Regions from separate parts of the Amycolatopsis sp. WAC 04182 genome, predicted to be linked through region 2. Evidence: predicted binding sites of a transcription regulator. Region 2 holds the regulator's gene; the other holds the start of a gene.
What was found. Region 2 encodes HspR, which represses chaperone genes until heat shock. Its sites were predicted from a motif close to ANNTTGAGTNNNNNNNACTCAANNT; they were not measured.
Positions count from the first base shown of each region.

Region 1 (9,602 bases), on a different contig from region 2:
CGCCGCCGTCGGGGTCGCGCTGATCCTCTTCGTGGTGAACCGCCTGCGCGAGAAGAACCGCACCAACGCCTGAGCCGGTGCGGGCGCCCCTTGCCGGGCGCCCGCACCGGGTCTCAGGAACGGAAGGGGCCGGTCACCTCGTAGGTGATCCCGCCGGAGGACGAACCGGAGGTACCGCGTTGCGACGAGAAGTACAGCCGGTTCCCCGCCGGGGTGAACGCGGGGCCGCAGATCTCCGACGAGCTCTGGCCGTTGATCCGCAGGAACGGCGCCACGATGTCGTTCGGCGTGATGATGCAGATCTCCATGTTGCCGCCGTCTTCGGCGACGAACAGATCACCCGAGGAGGTGCCGGTGACGTTGTCGACGCCGGTCAGCGGCGCCGACCCGGGGCTGACCAGCGAGTCGTCGTAGGCCAGCTCGTAGGTGTTGTTCGTCAGGTTGAGCTGCCAGACGCGGTTGTCGCCCTTGGTGGTGAACCACGCGGTGTCGTTGGCGTAGTGCAGGCCTTCGCCGCCGGAGAACCGTTTCGCGCCGGACACCTGGTTGCGGGTGGCGGTGGGGGAGCCGTCGGGGTCGGGCACGTTCGCCCAGGTGAAGCTGCCCGAGGTCGCCGTGCCCGCCTTCAGCACCTGCAGCGTTCCGGCGGAGAGGTTGCCCCAGGTCGTCGGGACGAAGCGGTAGAAGCAGCCGTCCGAGGTGTCCTCGGTCAGGTAGACGACCTTGCGCACCGGGTCGGCCGCCGCGGCCTCGTGCTTGAACTTCCCCATCGCGGGCCGCTGGACGGCGGCCGTTGCCGGGCCGTTCGGCTGGCACTCGTAGACGAACCCGAGGTCGATCTCCTCACAGGAAAGCCAGGTGTTCCAAGGAGTCTTGCCCCCTGCGCAGTTCTGCCGCGTGTTCGCCAGGATGCGGTGTGCGCCGGTGATGTTCCCGCTCGCGTCGAATTTGACCGCGCTCGCGCCGCCGCCCGGGGTGATCTCCGAGTTCGACACGTAGATCCAGCCGCTGCCGTCGGCGAACACGGCGCCGCCGTCCGGGGCGCTGTGCCAGGTGTACCCGGTGTTCGCGACCTGCTGGCCGGACCTCGCGATGACGCGGCTGGTGAATCCCGCCGGCAGCTGGATCCCGTTCGCGTCGGCCGCCTGGAGCGCGCCGTACGGGCTGGGTCCGTTCTGGGCGGGCGCGGCGAGGGCCGCCCCCGAGAGCCTGTTTCCGAACGCCGTGACACCGGCGCCGACCACGGCCGCGCGCAGGAAATTCCGTCGCTTCACTCATGCCTCCGAGACATCCGCTGATGTGGTGGTGCGGGAAGGAGCGGGTCGGAGAGTACGGGCGGAACGGGACTTCCAGGTGAATTCGCGGCATATTCACCGCGAGAAGAGAACTTTCGTAGGGAACCCTCGCTCAGCACAATTTCCCGGGCTTTGCGGAGCCCCGGCGCGTCGGCCCCGCCGCGCTGTTCCGCGACGGCCAACGCGAGCAGTATCCGATCGATCGGCGCGCATCCGCCATTGCGGTGGTGGCGACGTCCGATCAGGTGACGCCAGTCGGCGAGATACTCGTCTATCCCCGGCTCTCCGGGCACCGCACGGAGCAGTGCGCACAGCAGGCCCCTCATCTGGTTTTCGTTGCTGGGCAAGGTGTTCCGGGCCAACATGTCGGCCAAGGTGCTGCGCGACCAGCCGGTCGCGGCGGCCAGCGCGCGGATGCTGAGGCCGCTTCGGTCGCGAAGTTCGCGCAGCCGTGCCATGAACTCCGATTCGGTGTTCATCGGGATGCCCTGGCGGGCACGGGGTGACGGAGAACGGCGCCGAACAGGGCGATGGCGATACCCGCGGCGATCGAGGCACTGGTACCGGCGAAGGTCAGCGCCGCGGTGAAACCGGTGAGAATGCTCAGACAGACGATCTGACCGGCCGAAACGCACCTGCGCCTCGGCCGCAACGGGGAAAGAATTCCTTGACTCATGACCTTGCCCTCTCAAGGATCACGCACCCCGGCTGGGTGGCACGCAATACACGTTATCAAAACGTGATAGGGAGTTTAAGGTGAGTCAATGTCCGGGTTCGTCCGGATCTCGGAAAGCCGAAAGCCCCGGATCCTGGGCAGGATCCGGGGCTCGGCCTCGCGCTGTTACGCCGCTTGGGCGACCGGAGCCGTCGCCGGGGCCAGCGCGATGTCCAGGACGTCACGGACGTTCGCCACGGCGTGGACGTCCAGCTGTGCCAGCACTTCCGCCGGCACGTCGTCCAGATCGGGCTCGTTGCGCTGCGGGATGATCACCGTCTTCATCCCGGCCCGGTGCGCGGCCAGCAGCTTCTGCTTGACCCCGCCGATCGGCAGCACACGCCCGGTCAGCGACACCTCACCGGTCATCGCGACGTCCGACTTCACGACCCGGCCCGAGAGCAGGGACGCCAGCGCGGTCGTCATCGTGATGCCGGCGCTCGGCCCGTCCTTGGGCACCGCGCCCGCGGGGACGTGCACGTGGATGCCGCGGTCCTTCAGGTCGCCGACCGGCAGTTCCAGCTCGGCGCCGCGCGAGCGCAGGTACGACAACGCGATCTGCACCGACTCCTTCATCACGTCGCCCAGCTGGCCGGTCAGCGACAGCCCGGTCGAGCCCGACTCCGGATCCGCCAGCGACGCCTCGATGTAGAGGACGTCACCGCCGGCGCCGGTCACCGCCAGCCCGGTCGCCACACCCGGGGTCGACGTGCGCTGCGTCGACGCGGGCAGTGAGGACTCCGGCAGGTGCCGCGGGCGGCCGAGGTAGGTCTCGAGCCCGTCGGCGTCGATCGTCAGCGGCAGCTCGACCTCGTCCAGCGCGACCTTGGTCGCCACCTTCCGCAGCACCTTCGCGATGGTCCGGTTCGCGTTGCGCACCCCGGCCTCCCGCGTGTACTCGGCGGCGATGCGGCTGAACGCGCCGTCGGTCAGCGTGACGTCGTCCTTGCCGAGACCGGCGCGCTCCAGCTCGCGGGGGAGCAGGTGGTCGCGGGCGATGGTGACCTTCTCGTGCTCGGTGTAGCCGTCGAGGGTGACCAGCTCCATCCGGTCCAGCAGCGGGCCGGGGATGGTCTCGAGCGCGTTCGCCGTCGCGAGGAACACGACGTCGGACAGGTCGAGCTCGACCTCGAGGTAGTGGTCGCGGAACGTGTGGTTCTGCTCCGGGTCCAGCACTTCCAGCAGCGCGGCCGTCGGGTCGCCGCGGTAGTCGGCGCCGACCTTGTCGATCTCGTCGAGCAGCACGACCGGGTTCATCGAGCCCGCTTCCTTGATGGCGCGGACGATCCGGCCGGGCAGCGCGCCGACGTAGGTGCGGCGGTGACCGCGGATCTCGGCCTCGTCGCGGATGCCGCCGAGCGCCACGCGGACGAACTTGCGGCCCATCGCCTTCGCCACGGACTCGCCGAGCGACGTCTTGCCGACCCCGGGAGGACCGGCGAGCGCCAGCACGGCGCCCGAACGCCGTCCGCCGACCGGGCCAAGGCCCGACTCCGCGCGACGCTTGCGCACGGCCAGGTACTCGATGATGCGTTCCTTCACGTCGTCGAGACCGGCGTGGTCGGCGTCGAGGATGTCGCGCGCCGCGGCGATGTCGTGGACGTCGGTGGTGCGCTCGTTCCACGGCAGTTCGAGGACGGTGTCCAGCCACGTGCGGATCCAGCCGCCCTCGGGGGACTGGTCCGACGTCCGCTCCAGTTTGTCCACTTCGGACAGTGCGGCCTTCTTGACCGCGTCCGGCAGTTCGGCGGCCTCGACGCGGGCGCGGTAGTCGTCGTCGTTGGCGGTGCCGTCGAGTTCGCCCAGCTCCTTGCGGATCGCTTCGAGCTGGCGGCGCAGCAGGAACTCCTTCTGCTGCTTCTCCATGCCCTCCTGGACGTCCTTGCGGATGGTGTCGGTGACCTCGAGCTCGGCCAGCTGCTCGCGGCTCCATTCGAGCGCTTTCTCCAGCCGCGTGGAGACGTCGAGCGTGGTCAGCAGTTCGAGCTTCTGCTCGGTCTTGAGGTAGGACGAGTTGCCCGCGAGGTCGGCGAGCGCGGACGGCTCCTCGACCTCCTGGACGGCGTCGATCATCTGCCAGCCGCCGCGCTGCTGGAGGATCGCGATGACGACGGACTTGTACTCGGACGCGAGCTTCGCGGAGTTGTCGTCGGTGGTCTCGGCGGCGACCTCGGCGTGCACCCAGCGGGCGGCGCCGGGGCCGTCGGCGATGTGGCCGACGACGGCGCGGCGGGTGCCGCGCAGCAACACCGCGGTCTTGCCGCCGGGCACGCGCCCGATGCGCTCGACGGTCGCGATGGTGCCGAGTCCGGCGTACTCGCCGTGGACGCGGGGGACGATCAGCACTTCGGCCTTCGTGGCGGCGCTGGACCGGATCCCCGGGAAGGAAGCCTGGGCAGGCGTGGTGGCCTGGGCGGACTCCACCGCGGCGCGCGTCTCCGTGTCGGCGAGGTCGAGCGGGACGATCATGCCCGGCAGCACGACGTCGTCATCGAGCGGGAGGACGGGCAGGAGGCGGGTGTCGGTCATCTGTGCACTCCTCGGTTAGTTGAGTCTGTCTAGCTCAACTCTCCGATCGACCCGTTTGTTTCCTTCTCGCGTTCGCCGTCAGCGATCACTCTCCCCTCCGACCTCTAACGCCCAACGCGTCGCGTTTAGGGGGCTAAACGCGACGCGTTGGGACCAGAGGTCGGATGTCAGGGGTGGACGGCGACCCCGCACCAGGCGAACGGCCGGGCACCTTCCTCGTCCCGCCTCAGCTCCCGCACCGGCCGCCACTCGGGCAGGTGGACGACGCCGGGCTCCAGCAGCGGCCAGTCCCCGAAGAGCGGCTCGATCTCTTCACGGTCCCGCATCCACACCGGGTTGCTCGTCTTCCGGTACTGCTCGACCATCCAGTGGAGCCCGTCGGCGTCCTCGCCCGTCTGGCCGCCGAAGCTCATATGCGACAGCCCCAGCCAGCTGCCCGGCGCCAGCGCGTTCCGGTAGGTCGCGACCAGCGCGGGCGGATCGTCGTGCGGGCCGGCGAAATGCAGGACGGCCATCATCATCAGGCACACCGGCTGGTCGAAATCGATCAGCCGCAGCGTTTCCGGATGCCGCAGGACGTCCTTCGGCCGCCTCATGTCCGCCTGGATGATCCCGGCCCAGTCGGTCGCCTCGTGCCGTTCGAGGATCAGCTCCGCGTGCGCGACCGCCACCGGCTCGTAGTCGACGTACACGACCTTCGCCGTGTCGCCCGGCTCCAGTTCCTCCTGGACGATCTCGTGCACGTTCCCGGCGGTCGGGACACCGGAGCCCAGATCGATGAACTGCCGGATCCCGGCGTTCAGCGCCGCGCGCACGACCCGGTTCATGAACTCGCGGTTGTGCCGCGCGCCCGGTTTGACCCACCGCCACTGCTTTTCCAGCGCGCGGGCGAATTCGCGGTCGACCGCCCAGTTGTGGGTCCCGCCGAGGAACCAGTCGTAGATCCTCGCCGCGGACGGCTTTTCGGTGTCGACCCCGGTCGGCGCCACCGGGGCCGCGTCCTCGTCCTTCTTCACGAAAACGAGCCTATCGGGATCAGGGCACCGCCGGTCGGCGCTGCCAGTACGTCCAGAGCGGCCGGTAGCCCTGCGCGTACCAGAACGGCGTCGAGCGCGGGTTGGCCAGCGCGTGGTGCAGCAGCACGGCGTCGGTGCCGCATTCGTCGAAGACCTGGTGCGCGTGCGCGGCGAGCGCCGTCCCCACCCCGCTCGAACGCGCCGGTTCGGCCACCGCGAGCGACGACAGGTAGCCGACCTTCTCGGCCGCGACCCGGCCGCCGATCCACCCCGTCTCGCCGGGGAACTGCACCCGGACCATGCCCAGCGGGCGGCCGTACAGTTCGGCGATCCACAACGTCGGATTTTCGCGGCCGACGTGTTTCGCCAGCTCCGCCGTGATCGTTTCCTCCGCGCCCTCGCGCAAAGTGACAGAACCGAACTGCGCGTCGTAGCGCTGCAATTCCAGTTCGAGTCCGACGGCGGTTTCGAGATCATCCGCTTCGGCGGGCCGGATGTGCACTCCGGGAGTGGCGGGCGGTCCCGTCACGGCGAGCCGGTCGGCCGGGCGGACCGCGATCACCAGCACGGGCGCGAAGCCGCGGCGCAGCAGTTCGGCCGAGCCGGGGGAGTCCCGGCTGGGCCGGACCACGGTCGCCGCGGTCTCGACATCCCCAGGTGGGGCCACGGTCTTCAGATGTTCATCCCATCGGGTGAGTAATGCGTCAAGGGCCGCTTCCGGGCGCGGTCCGGTGAGCCGCGCTTCGAGGCGATGCTCGACGAGCGCCCGCCACGGAGAGTCAACAGAATCGGGAGCCGCCTCAGTCCGTACCGACAATCCGGCGGCGGCCGAGTCGCCTGCTGTCGCGGAGAGTGACACGGAGCCCTCGACAGGCTCCAGTGCAGGCATTTCGGGGAGCAGGGCGTCCACGGTGGCGAGCCGCTCGGCATGCCCGGCGGCGATGGCGTGGCTATTCATAGGGCTATTCAAGCCCCTACTCACGGGTCCGCCGGGAACTTCACGGGATTGGCCGGGGCGTGGCGCCAGGTGACTTCCGGTAGTCGGAAGGAACGCGAATAACGCTCCCATTTCACCCCTTGGTCCACGCAGGTCAGCGCGACGCGCCCATTGTTAACCCTGGGGTGATCTCATACTGTCTCGAATGGGACTCGGGTACGCCCTCCGGGGTACTGTATTGCCCTCGTCCCCGAGGTCGCGGTAGGACAAGACCGGTTGGGCAGCCGGGAAGGAAGGTCGGATGCCGGACACGAACGGCAGGCCCGGGAGCGCCGCACAGGCGGCAGCGGGCAAGGGAGGCGCCGTTACGGAGGCTCGTACCGACGAGCGACGATTCCGCGTCTACACCTTCGCGGTCCTCACCATGGGCATCGCCGCCGCGGCCGCGGTCAGCCTCTGGCTGGACTTCGAGGCTTCGGACGACCTGTTGTGGATCGGGCCGATCCTCGCGCTCGCGTTCCTGCTCGCCGAACAGCTCGGCATCAACGTCGACGTCCGCAGCGGTATCTCGTGGACGATCTCGTTCACCGAGATCCCGCTGGTCATCGGTTTCTTCGTCGCTCCCTTCGAAGTCGTGCTCGCCGCCCATCTCGCGGCGGGCATCGGGACCTTGCTGGCCCGCAAGGTCGCGGGCCGTGTGCTCTACAACGCCGGCGCCTTCCTGCTGGAGATCACCGGCGCGTTCGCCGTGGCAGGACTGGTGAAACAGGCTTCCGGCGCCCACGACATGACCTGGATCGCCGCGCTGGCGGGCACTTTGACCGCGCCGCTGGTCAGCACGCTGCTCGCGCTCGCCGCCGTCCGCGTGCTGCGCCGCCGCATGCGGGTCAGCACCGCGATCCGGCTGACCGGCCGCATCCTCGTCGTCGGCTTCGTCAACGCTTCGGTCGGTCTTTCCGGATATTTGGTCATTTCCGGGACGCCGAAGGCCTGGCCGCTCGTGCTGGCCGTCTTCCTCGGCCTCACCGCTTTGTACTGGGCGTACTCCGACCTGCTCCGCGAGCAGCGCGACATGGAAGCGCTGTCCGACGTGAGCCTGATGGTCGCGCGGTCCGGGCAACAGGCCGCCGCGCGGCCCGCCGGACGAGCCGACGAACTCGTCGGCGGGGTCGACGTCCGCGAATGGGCGACCATCGCCGAACGCATCAAGGACCAGCTCGCCGCCGGCCGTGTCGTGCTCAGGCTGCGGCTGGAACCGAAGGACACCATGCGGATGGTCGTCGCGGGCGACGAACTGCCGCCCGTCGACCCGGCCGCCGACGACCCGCTGCTGCGCCTGCCCGGCGCGCACGTCCGGCATTTCCGGATCACCGAAGCCAATCCCGACGTCCGCTCCGCGTTGCTCGACCGCGGCGCGCAGGAGGCGCTGGTCGTCCCGTTGCGCAGCGCGAACCAGCTCCTCGGCGTCGTCGAAGCGCACGACAGGCTGTCCCGCTGGCGCGGATTCGGCAAGTACGACGTCCAGCTGCTCGGCACGATGGCCAGCCACCTCGCGACGTCGCTGGACAACCGGCGCCTGCTCGCGACCCTGCGCCACGACGCCTACCACGACCCGCTGACCGGTCTGCTCAACCGGCCGGGCTTCCGCCAGGTCGCCAAGGAACCGTTGCGGGAACAGGTCGACGCGGTCGTGCTCCGGATCGACCTCGACGTCTTCTCCACCGTCAGCGACGCACTCGGCTACGTGTGGGCCGACCGGATGGTCATCGCCGCGGGCCGCCGGATCCGCGACGCGCTCGGCCCCGACGTCCCGCTCGCCAGGCTCGAAGGCGCGTCCTTCGCGGCGCTCCTCGTCGGCTGCGCGCCGGAACGCGCCCAGGCCGCCGCGGAACTGCTGCGCGCGGAACTCGTCGCCCCGTACCCGGTCGACCGGCTCTCCGTCGAAGCCAACGCGATGATCGGCTACGCCACTTCGTCGGCGGAAGACGACGACCAGGTCGACGTCGACGGGCTCCTGCAGCGCGCCGACGTCGCCGTCCGCGCGACCAAGGGCGGCGAAGAGGTCCGCGGCTACATGGCCAGCATGGGCCAGATCTTCATGCGCCGGTTCCAGATGGTCACGCAGTTCCGGCAGTCGCTGGAAGAAGGCCAGCTGAGCGTCCACTACCAGCCGAAGATCACCTTGCCGAACCGGCAGATCCAGGGCGTCGAGGCGCTCGTGCGCTGGGTGCACCCGGAGTTCGGCAGGCTCGGCCCCGACGAGTTCGTCCCGGCGATTGAAGCGGCAGGCCTCATCGGCGTCCTGACGTCGTTCGTGCTCGAAGAGTCGTTGAAGCGTGTGCGCAAATGGCTCGACGAGGGCCTGCGCATCTCCGCCGCGGTGAACCTGTCGGTGCGGAACCTGGCCGACGAGGACTTCCCGACGAAGGTCGCGCGCGAACTCGACCGTTTCGGCATCCCGCCCGAGCTGCTCACCTTCGAGCTGACCGAGTCCGGTGTGATGTCCGACCCGCAGAAGGCGCTGCCGATCCTGCGGGAGCTGCACTCGCTCGGCATCGTGCTCGCCGTCGACGACTTCGGCACCGGCTACTCGTCGCTGGCGTACCTGCGGCAGCTCCCGGTCGACCAGGTCAAGATCGACAAGAGCTTCGTCCTCGGCATGGGCACCGACCTCGGCGACCTCGCCGTGGTGCGCTCCATCGTCGAACTGGGCCACTCGCTCGGCCTCACGGTGGTGGCGGAGGGCGTCGAGGAGGACGTCGCGCGGGATCAGCTCGAGGCGATGGGGTGTGACGTGGCACAGGGCTACCTCATCTCGCGGCCGCTGCCGGAGGACCGGCTGGAGGCGTGGCTGCAGGCCCGCACGGCACGCTCGCCGGGGCGGCACTCCGAGACCGTCCTGACCCTGCTGACCTGAGGTTTTGCGGTAAGGGGACCCCCCTGAAATCGGGGTCCCCCGAAGTTGGTAATCTTTCCAAGTCCTCGCGAGAGGCAAGGCCCCTTTAGCTCAGTCGGCAGAGCGTCTCCATGGTAAGGAGAAGGTCTACGGTTCGATTCCGTAAAGGGGCTCGCGACCTCAGCCGCGTCACGTAAGCGTGTCGCGGCCAGGT
Region 1 is NZ_QHJJ01000005.1:51,965-61,566, forward strand. Features, by position in the region: gene DMH01_RS26130 (DedA family protein) at 1-73, shown strand, start outside; gene DMH01_RS26135 (alkaline phosphatase PhoX) at 114-1,274, opposite strand; gene DMH01_RS26140 (helix-turn-helix transcriptional regulator) at 1,271-1,774, opposite strand; gene DMH01_RS26145 (hypothetical protein) at 1,771-1,971, opposite strand; gene lon (endopeptidase La) at 2,137-4,539, opposite strand; gene DMH01_RS26155 (SAM-dependent methyltransferase) at 4,707-5,555, opposite strand; gene DMH01_RS26160 (GNAT family N-acetyltransferase) at 5,575-6,513, opposite strand; gene DMH01_RS26165 (bifunctional diguanylate cyclase/phosphodiesterase) at 6,794-9,409, shown strand; tRNA gene DMH01_RS26170 (tRNA-Thr) at 9,489-9,561, shown strand.
Region 1: a site for HspR is predicted at 4,556-4,580, ahead of lon (endopeptidase La). Genes of this name have one in related genera too.

Region 2 (9,602 bases):
TCGCCGGCCCGGGCGCGTTCGGTCAGGTCGACGCCGTACTTCTCCAGCGCCTTGAACGTGCTCTCCGGATCCGCGCTGGTGATCCGCGCGGAGCCGCGCACCTTGGCGAACGCCTCGCGCAGCGCGTCCGGGGTGGCGCCGTGCCGCTTGAGCAGCTCGGCCACCGGCCCGCCTTCGGTGGCGAGGCCGACGAGGAGATGCTCCGTCGAGACGTACTCGTCGCCGAGTTCGGTCGCCAGCTTCTGCGCGTGCGTCAGCGCCTTGACGGCGTGCGCGTCGAACTGCGGGCTCGACACGGTGGCGCCCGTCGCCGACGGCAGCGCCGCGATCAGCGGCTCCAGCTCCTTGTGCACCTGCGCCGGATCGGCCCCGACCGCGGTCAGCAGCGGTGCGGTGAGCCCCTCACCCTGCGCCAGCAGGGCGCCGAGCAGGTGCGCGGCCGCCACGTGCGGGTTTCCCGCCATCGTGGCCGCCTGCGCCGCCGACGAGATCGCCTGCTGGGTCTTCGTGGTCGGGTTGAAAGCGTCCATCCCTCACCTCGTACTAGGTCCTGCGAAGTTCTTGTCGACAGGTACAACGTCAGCAAAGTTGAGTCTGTTCCGCTCAACCTTGAAAAGTTTCAGCGCCCGGTCGGCGAGACGGCCTCCACGGGCAGGCGCGGACCCACCCGGCCGAGGCCGACGACGGCCGTGCAGGCGCACGCGGCCACGAGCACCCACGGGATCCAGACTGCCACGGAGAACAACGCCACGACGGCCGGAGCGATCACCGCCGCGAGCGTGAACGCGTATTGGAAGGCCGCCAGATACCGGCCTCGCGCCTCCGGCGGGGCCGCCGCTTCGGCCAGCGCCCCGGACCGCGGGCCGAACGCGAGATCGCCCGCGGCCAGCACGAGGGTCGCGCCGAGCAGGTAAACCGGCTGGAAGACCTTCGGCACGAACACCACCAGGACGCACGCCAGGCACCACACCGCGAACAACGCCGAGCCCGCGCGCATGGCGGCGATCCGGGTCAGCTTCCGGGTGAGCCGCAACGCGACGACTCCACCCAGACTGGTGACGACCGTGAGCAGCGCGATGATCGCGCCGGGAAGCCACCGAGGGCCGTGCAAGGCGTTGAAGACGTACACCGGCATCCCGATGAGGAAGAAGTCCATCGTGAGCGCGAACAGCCCACTGAACACGATGAGCGCCAGGTACGGGCGGTTCCGCCAGATCCGCGCGGACCCCGACAGGCGCGGCAGGTGCCGCGGGGCGGGGTCGACCAGTGTCGCCAGGATGGCCGCGGCGACGACGAAGGTCGCGACGTCGACCATCACGGCGACGTACAGGCCCTCGCGGCCGATCCACACCAGCAGTCCGGCGGCCGCGAGCCCGCCCAGCCCGAAGCCCGCGGAGCGGACCATCGCGGCTTCGGCGAACGGCCGGTCCTTCGGTCCTTCGCCCGCGACGTCGGCGATGAGCGAGAACTGCGAGCTGTAGAACAGCTGCTGCCCGGCCGCGAGCATGACGGACGCGCCGACGACGCCGGCGAACCCGTCCGCCAGCAGGAAGGCGCTCGCTCCGGCGGCCTGCAGGACGTGGGAGCAGATCATCACCGTCCGCGGGCCGATCAGGTCGACGAGGCGCCCGGCGAGCGCGGGAACGAGCAGACCGGCGAACGCACCGAGAGTGACCGCGCCCCCCGCCTGGGCGAGCGGCAGACCCACCACACGGATGACGAAGACGAGGCCCAACGGAAGGAAGAGTCCCGAGCCGAAGTTGTCGATACCCAACGCGACCAGCAACGCGACCCTGCTTCGCACACCTTCGACGCTACCGGCGTGACAGCGTCGCGAAAGGTCCGTTCAGTCAAGACCGGCGGGTAGGAACGGCCGCCGTCAAACGTCGCATGTCCGGACGGACAGGGCCGCTCGGACGTCCGCGTTCATCTCCGCCAGCCGCGTGGTCAGTTCGAGGACCTTTTCGTCGTCCCAGTCACCGAGCGCGCGCTCCATGAACTCCAGATATCCGGCCCGCCTGCGGCCCAGTTCCGCGCGCCCGCGTTCGGAGATGCTGATGATCGACGCGCGGCCGTCCTCGGGCGCGGGACGGCGGTCCACCATGCCCGCCGCGGACAGCTGGGAGATTTGACGACTTATGACCGAAAGGTCCACAAAGCGTCGTTTGGCCAACTCCGAAGGGCGGGCCTCGCCGTGCTTCGCCAGGTCGGACAGCAGCATCGCGGCCGCCGGGTGCAGGCCGGGGTCGTCCTGCCAGGCCTGCATTATCCAGGCGTGCTGCAGCTGGGAGGCGGCCTTCAACTCACGCATCAGTTCGACCCTGGCGTCGTCTGCGGAGCTCATCGATGCCTCCCGGCTACTTGTACAGTACAACTTTATTCGGCGACACTTGCGTAAGACAACTATTTACCTCGTGAGATCGCCCACTGCCGCCCGGTTTCGAGTACACCCGTCCGGAGCAACGATGCGGGCAAAAGGGCTCTCGGCAGCTAGTCTCGCGAACGAGCCGGAACCAGCCGACCGGCCCGACAGCCACTGACCGGAGAGGTGAATGATCCGTGAATTCTTCTCCAGTGGATCCTCGTCCGTGATTCTGGGGAACTGTCTTCCGGCATGCGCTACCCGATCAGCGACTCCCAGCCCGTGACGGCCGACGCGGTCAGTCCGGTGCCGCGGTCGTCGGCACCGAGAGAAGCCCCGCCCGCGGTCACCGCGATGGTGCGGCTCATCCGGGACACCTGGGCGAAGTCGGAGCCCTTCATCCCGGAGATCTCCCAGTTCTTCTACGGGATGCTGTTCACCCTCGCGCCGGCGACCCGCGACTTCTTCCCGATCAACATGGAGGTCCAGCGCGGCAGGCTGGTGCGCGCGCTGGTCCACATCGTGCAGATGGTCGACCGGCCCGACGACCTCGTGCCGTTCCTGACCCAGCTCGGCCGCGACCACCGCAAGTTCGGTGTCATCCCGCGGCATTACGAGGCCGTCGGCACCGCACTGCTCGCCTCGCTCAAGAACCACCTCGGTCCGGACTGGACACCGGAGGTCGAACGGGCCTGGGCCGAGGCGTTCACCATCGTCGCCCGCGCGATGCAGGAGGCCGCCGCGGCCGACGTCAACCCGGCATCGTGGTCGGCCACCGTCCTCGAACACCGGCGGCTCACCTGGGATCTCGCCCTGGTCCGCGTCCAGCCCGAATTCCCGGTGCCGTACCAGCCCGGCCAATACATGAGTGTCGAAGTCCCGCAGCGGCCGAGGCTCTGGCGCTACCTGTCGCCGGCGAACGCGCCGCGCGAGGACGGCGGCATCGAGTTCCACGTGCGCGCCGTCGACGGCGGCTGGGTTTCGCGCGCCATCGTCAGCCACACGCAGCCCGGCGACGTCTGGCGGCTGGGGCCGCCGCTCGGCAGGCTTTCGGTCGACCGGACCGACGGCCGCGGCGTCCTGATGATCGCCGGCGGTACCGGTATCGCGCCGCTGCGCGCCATCCTGGACGACCTCGCGCAGTGGGGCGAAAACCCGAAGGTCCAGCTGTTCTACGGCGGACCGTCGCGTGAGGACCTTTACGACCTCGACGAGCTGCGCGCCCTCGCCGCCACGAACCCGTGGCTCACCGTGACGCCGGTGGTCGAGCACGGCGAAGAGGCGCCCGGCTGCGTGCAGGGCACCCTCGCGGAAGCCGTTACCCAGCAAGGATCCTGGCCGGGGCACCGGGTCCTCGTCGCCGGTTCGCCCGCGATGATCCGCGCGACGGTGTCCCGGATGCTGGTCGCGGGCAGCGCGCTCGACCAGATCGCGTACGACCCCTTCACCATCGACTAGGAATTCCATTCCACAATGGTGGTCAGCCGCGTTACGTGATCCCGTAATCACGGAGAAAACCCACCCGATCGGCCGATCACGCTTTCCTTTACTTAGTGCCAGACGGTGTTGACGGCGCGTATATCGTTTGCTCCGTTCGAGCGGGAAACAACCATTCGTGGATCCTTTCGCGACGTTCGGGCATACAGTCGAGAACCCTCGGGGGAACACGAGCACGATGACATCGGGTCTGGAGAATATGCCCGATCCAACTGGAGAAAATCGTTCACCCATGACTGCCGAAACAGTGAAATACGAGCATCCACCGAGTTCGTCGAGATCTTCACCGATTCCCGTTCCGCCCCTGATCGAGACGCCGTCCGCGGACAAGACCGTCGAGATGGCCAAGCTCATCAGGAAGAGTTTCGCCGCCGTCGAAACGAAGGCCGAAGAGCTGTCCCAGTACTTCTACGGCGTGCTCTTCTCCGTTTCGCCGGACGCGAGGGCGTTGTTCCCGATCAACATGGCCACGCAGCGAAATCGTTTGCTGCGCGCACTCGTCTACGTCGTCCAGATGGTGGACCGGCCCGACGAACTGGCCACGTTCCTCGGGCAACTCGGCCGCGACCACCGGAAGTTCGACGTCCTCGGCCGCCATTACGACGCCGTCGGCGTCGCGCTGATCGCCGCGTTGAAAAGGTTCCTGAAGGACGACTGGACACCGGAGCTGGAAGACGCCTGGGTCACCGCGTACGGCGTCATTTCGAAGAACATGCGCGAGGCCGCGGGCAAGGAAGTCGGGCCGGCGTGGTGGAAGGCGACCGTCATCGAACACCGCGTCGTGTCCCGTGACGTCGCCATCGTCAAGGTACGCACCGATCAGCCGCTCCCGTACCGGGCCGGCGGTTACGTCAGCGTCGAAGTCCCGCAGCGGCCGCGGATGTGGCGGTACTTCTCGCCCGCCACCGCGCCGCACGCCGACGGGACGATGGAGTTCCACGTGCACGCCGTGCGCGGAGGCTGGGTCTCGCGCGCGATCGTCCACCACACCCGGTTCGGCGACGTCTGGCGCCTCGGCCCGTCGCTCGGCGCGCTTTCGGTGAACCACACGGAGAGCCGTCCGCTGCTGATGATCGGCGGCGGCACCGGCGTCGCGCCGCTGCTCGCCCTGCTCGACGACATGTCGCGCTGGAAGCACAACCCGCCGGTGCACCTGTTCTTCGGCGGCCGCCGCCCGGAAGACCTCTACGCCCTCGACGAGCTCCGCGGGCTGACCGTCACCTGCCCTTGGCTGACGGTGACCCCGGTGACCGAGGAAGGCACCATCGCCGGCGGCGACCGCGGCACGCTGGCCACGGCGGTCACGCAGCGCGGTGCCTGGAAGGAGCGCGACGTGTACGTCGCCGGGTCACCGTCGATGATCCGGGCGACGATCGCGAAACTGCTCGCCGCGGGCACGGACCTGGCGCGGATCAAGTACGACCCCTTCACCCTGGACTGAGCCGATGCGTCCTTCGTATTAGGCCGATCGGCTGTTCCACCTGGGCTCGACGCAGCAGTAGGTCAGTGAATCATTGACCGCGGTCACCGGCGGATTTATGGTCTAGACCACATTGCTCCCCCTTACGGGAACACCGTCGTTCCATCCCCCAGGAGCCGGCATGACCGTCAAACGCAAGCTCGTGGCAGCCGCCGCCGGTGCGATCCTCGCCCCGATCGCCATCGTGGCCATCCCGCAGGTGGCCAGCGCCCACGGCTATGTGCTGTCCCCGCCCAGCCGCCAGGCGAACTGCGCCCAGGGCAAGGTTTCCGGCTGCGGTGCCATCGTCTACGAACCGCAGAGCGTCGAAGGCCCCAAGGGGCTCCGCAGCTGCAACGGCGGTCTTCCCGGATTCGCCGAGCTCAACGACGAGTCGAAGCCGTGGCCCGCCGCGTCGGTCGGCAACAGCGTGACCTTCAACTGGAAGTTCACCGCCTACCACCGGACCACGAACTACGAGTACTACATCGGCGGCACCAAGATCGCCGACATCAGCGGGAACAACTCCGCGCCGAAGGACCCGACGTCGCACACGGTGAGCCTGAACGGCTTCAGCGGCCGCCAGAAGGTGCTCGCCATCTGGAACATCGCGGACACGCCGATGGCCTTCTACAGCTGCATCGACCTGCAGATCGGCGGCGGCAACCCGCCCACCACGAGCAACCCGCCGACCACCAGCAACCCGCCTACGACGTCGAACCCCCCGACCAGCACGACCAACCCGCCCACCGGCGGCACCTGGGCGGCCGGCGCGTCCTACTCGGTCGGCAGCACGGTGACCTACGGCGGCGCCACCTACCGGTGCCAGATGGCGCATACGGCGATCCAAGGCTGGGAGCCGCCGAACACCCCGGCCCTGTGGACACGCCAGTGAAGCTGGCCCTCGTTCTCGTCGCCGGTCTCGTGGCCCTCGCGGGCTGCGGGTCCGGCGACGGCTCACCCCCCAACGCCGGCGCCCCGCTCTCCCCGGTCCCCCAGTCGGCGGGCGCGTCGGCGGCGTACAACGACGCCGACGTGATGTTCCTGCAGATGATGATCGCCCACAACGACCAGGGTGTGGAGATCGTCAAGCTGGTGAAGGCCAAGCAGGGGCAGAAGCAGGAGCTGACGAATCTCGCGGCGGCCATCGAGGCGACGCAGCAGACCGAGACCACCGACATGCGGAACTGGCTGAAGGCCTGGGGCAAACCCGAGACGGGCTCGGCGGATCCGCACGCGCACCACCATCACGGTGGCGACGGGCTCACGGACAAGGGACTGCTCGAAGCACTGTCCAAAAAGGATGGTGCGGAGTTCAGCCTCGACTTCGCCGACATCTTCGTCGCGCACCAGCACAACGGGGTCGCGCTGGCGAGGACCGAACTGAAGGACGGCAAGAACCCGGAGGCGAAGGCACTGGCCCAGCGGATCATGGATTCGCGCACCGGCGAGGTCCAGCAGATCCGGACCCTGGTGCCCGGCCAATAACGCGTTCAGTCCTCTGTGCGCGAACGTGTCACTCGCGTGATTGAAGGCGTAACTCGTGAGTTACGCCTTCAATCACGCGAGTTGCGTGCTCAATCACGCGAGTGACACGTTCAATCACGCGGGACCTAAGTACGTTTTTTGGGCTTCCAGACGACCAGGGCCGTCTGCTGCCGCAGGGGGACGAGGTCCTTGCGGTAGGAGGCGTGCACGGCCGCGGCCGTCTGTTCGGCGGCGACATATGCCGCCGTGAGCTCATCGGTCAGTTCGGCGATTCGCGCGCGGAGCGCGTCGACCTGGTTCTCCAGCTCGATGATCCGCTTGATGCCCGCGAGGTTGACACCGTCCTCTTGGGACAGTCGCTGCACTTCGCGCAGCAACGCGATATCCCGCATCGAGTAACGGCGTCCACCACCGGAGGTCCGGCCCGGCGACACGAGACCCTGGCGGTCGTAGGACCGCAGGGTCTGCGCGTGCAGGCCGGAAAGCTGCGCCGCCACCGAAATGACGAACACCGGGGTGTCCTCGTCCGCACCGTGCGGCAGCCCGCCGAACATCGTGCTCACCTGCCTTCGAGAAGTTCGGTGATCTCCGGTCGCGGATCGTGGTCGGCCATGGCCTCCGCGTAGGCCTCCAGCGCTTCACGGGCCTTGTCGTCCAATTTGGCCGGGATGGCCGCCTGCAGGGTGACCAGCAGGTCGCCCTGCGAGCCGTCGCGTTTCGCGATTCCCTTGCCGCGCACCCGGAGCACGCGACCGCTCGCCGTGCCCTGCGGCACCTTCAGCGAGACCTTCCCCTCGAGCGTCGGCACGGTGATCGTGCCGCCGAGGGCCAGTTCCGTGAAGGACACCGGCACGGTGATCGTCAGGTCGAGGTCCTTGCGCCCGAACACCGCGTGCGGAGCGACGTGCACGCGGACGTACAGATCGCCCGGTTGCGCGCCGCCACGGCCCGGTTCGCCCTGGCCCGCCAGCCGGATCCGCTGGTCGTCGGCGACGCCCGGCGGGATCCGCACGGTCAGCGTGCGGGTGCGGGTGCTGATGCCCTCGCCCGCGCATTCCGGGCAGGGGTCGTCGATGAGCGTGCCGCGGCCGCGGCAGTCCCGGCAGGGCTCCGAAAACGCGAACGCGCCCTGGCTCCGGCTGACCAGCCCGCTGCCCTGGCAGGTCGCACACGTCCTCGGGGAGGTCCCCGGCTTCGCGCCGTTGCCGCCACAGGTGGAACAGGTCGCCGGGCTCGACAGCCGCAGCGGCAGGGTCGCGCCCTTGACCGCCTCGGCGAAGTCGATCCGGACGTCGGTCTCCACGTCCGAGCCGCGCTGCGGCCGGTTCGCGGTGGCACCGGCGGCGCCGCGACGGCCGAAGAGCCCGCCGAGGATGTCGCCGAGACCGCCGAAGCCGCCCTGCTGCTGACCCGCCTGGCCGAAGATGTCGCCGACGTCGAAACCGCCGCCGCCACCGCCGGCCCCCGGGAAGCCGAAGCCGCCGGGACCACCGGAGCCGAAGAGGCGGCGGGCCTCGTCGTACTCCTTGCGCTTGGACGTGTCGGAAAGAACGCCGTACGCCTCGGAGACCGCCTTGAACTTCTTCTCGGCCTCCGCGTTGCCCGCGTTGGCGTCGGGGTGGTTCTCCTTGGCCAGCTTGCGATAGGCCTTCTTGATCTCGTCCGCGGTGGCGTCGGAGGAGACGCCCAGCTCACGGTAGAAGTCCTTACCGATCCATTCCCGTGCACTCACCGAACGTCTCCTCCTTTCACGCCGTATCGCCGATCAGCGGTTGTTCTCATCGAAAAGTTCGCCCTCGAGCGGCAGTTCGCCACCGACGGGCGGGTCCACCGGGGCGTCCTGCGCCGACGGCGCGGGAGCCGCGCCCGGCTCGTGGTCGGTGACCCCGACCATCGCCGGGCGCAGCACACGCTCGCCGAAGCGGTAACCGCGGCGCATGACCATGGTGACCGTCGGCTCGGTGACGTCCGGCGACGTGCTGTGCTGGACCGCCTCGTGGACGCTCGGGTCGAAGGGCTCGCCCTCGGCGCCGAACGGCTCGAGGCCCGACCGCTGCAGGCTCCCGACCAGCTTCTCGCCGACCGCCTTGAAGGCGCCCGTCAGATCGCCGTGCTGTTCCGCGCGCTCGATGTCGTCGAGCAGCGGGAGCAGATCGTTGACGACCGACGCCTTCGCGCCGGCGACGACCTGCTCGCGGTCGCGGTCCACGCGCTTGCGGTAGTTGGCGTACTCCGCCTGGAGACGCTGGAGGTCGGCGGTGCGTTCCGCCAGCTCCTTCTCCAGCCCGGTGGCCACCGACACCGAGTCGTCCACAATGGACTCCCCGAGGCCGGGGCCCGCGTGTGCCGCGGGCTCCGGCTCCGTCGGAGCAGCCGGTTCCTCGGCAGGAGCGGCGTGCTTCGGACCTTCCTTGGGTTCGGCCTCCGGGGCGGCCGAGCGGACCTCACCGGTCAGCGGATCGATCCGCCTACGGTCCCGCACGACCACCGGCTCATCCGGGCCCTGGCCCTCGGTTTCGTCGTAGCGTCCCGTCACTTCTTGTCCTTCTCGTCCTCTTCGACGATCTCGGCGTCGACGACGTCGTCGGCCTTGGCCTGCGAACCGGTGCCCGCACCCGCGGTCCCGGCGGCGCCTTCACCGGCGGCGGCGTCGTCGGCGGCGTTGCCCGCCGCGTTGGCGTAGAGCGCGGTGCCCAGCTCCTGCGAAGCGGTGTTCAGCTTCTCGATGGACTCGCGGATCTTCGCCGAGTCGGTGCCCTTGAGCGCCTCGTTGGCCTCGTCGATCGCGGTCTTGAC
Region 2 is NZ_QHJJ01000004.1:853,470-863,071, reverse strand. Features, by position in the region: gene clpB (ATP-dependent chaperone ClpB) at 1-530, opposite strand, end outside; gene DMH01_RS24395 (MFS transporter) at 620-1,804, opposite strand; gene DMH01_RS24390 (MarR family winged helix-turn-helix transcriptional regulator) at 1,880-2,344, opposite strand; gene DMH01_RS24385 (globin domain-containing protein) at 2,717-3,820, shown strand; gene DMH01_RS24380 (FAD-binding oxidoreductase) at 4,200-5,300, shown strand; gene DMH01_RS24375 (lytic polysaccharide monooxygenase) at 5,461-6,213, shown strand; gene DMH01_RS24370 (DUF305 domain-containing protein) at 6,198-6,806, shown strand; gene DMH01_RS24365 (heat shock protein transcriptional repressor HspR) at 6,932-7,360, opposite strand; gene dnaJ (molecular chaperone DnaJ) at 7,366-8,538, opposite strand; gene grpE (nucleotide exchange factor GrpE) at 8,572-9,342, opposite strand; gene dnaK (molecular chaperone DnaK) at 9,339-9,602, opposite strand, start outside.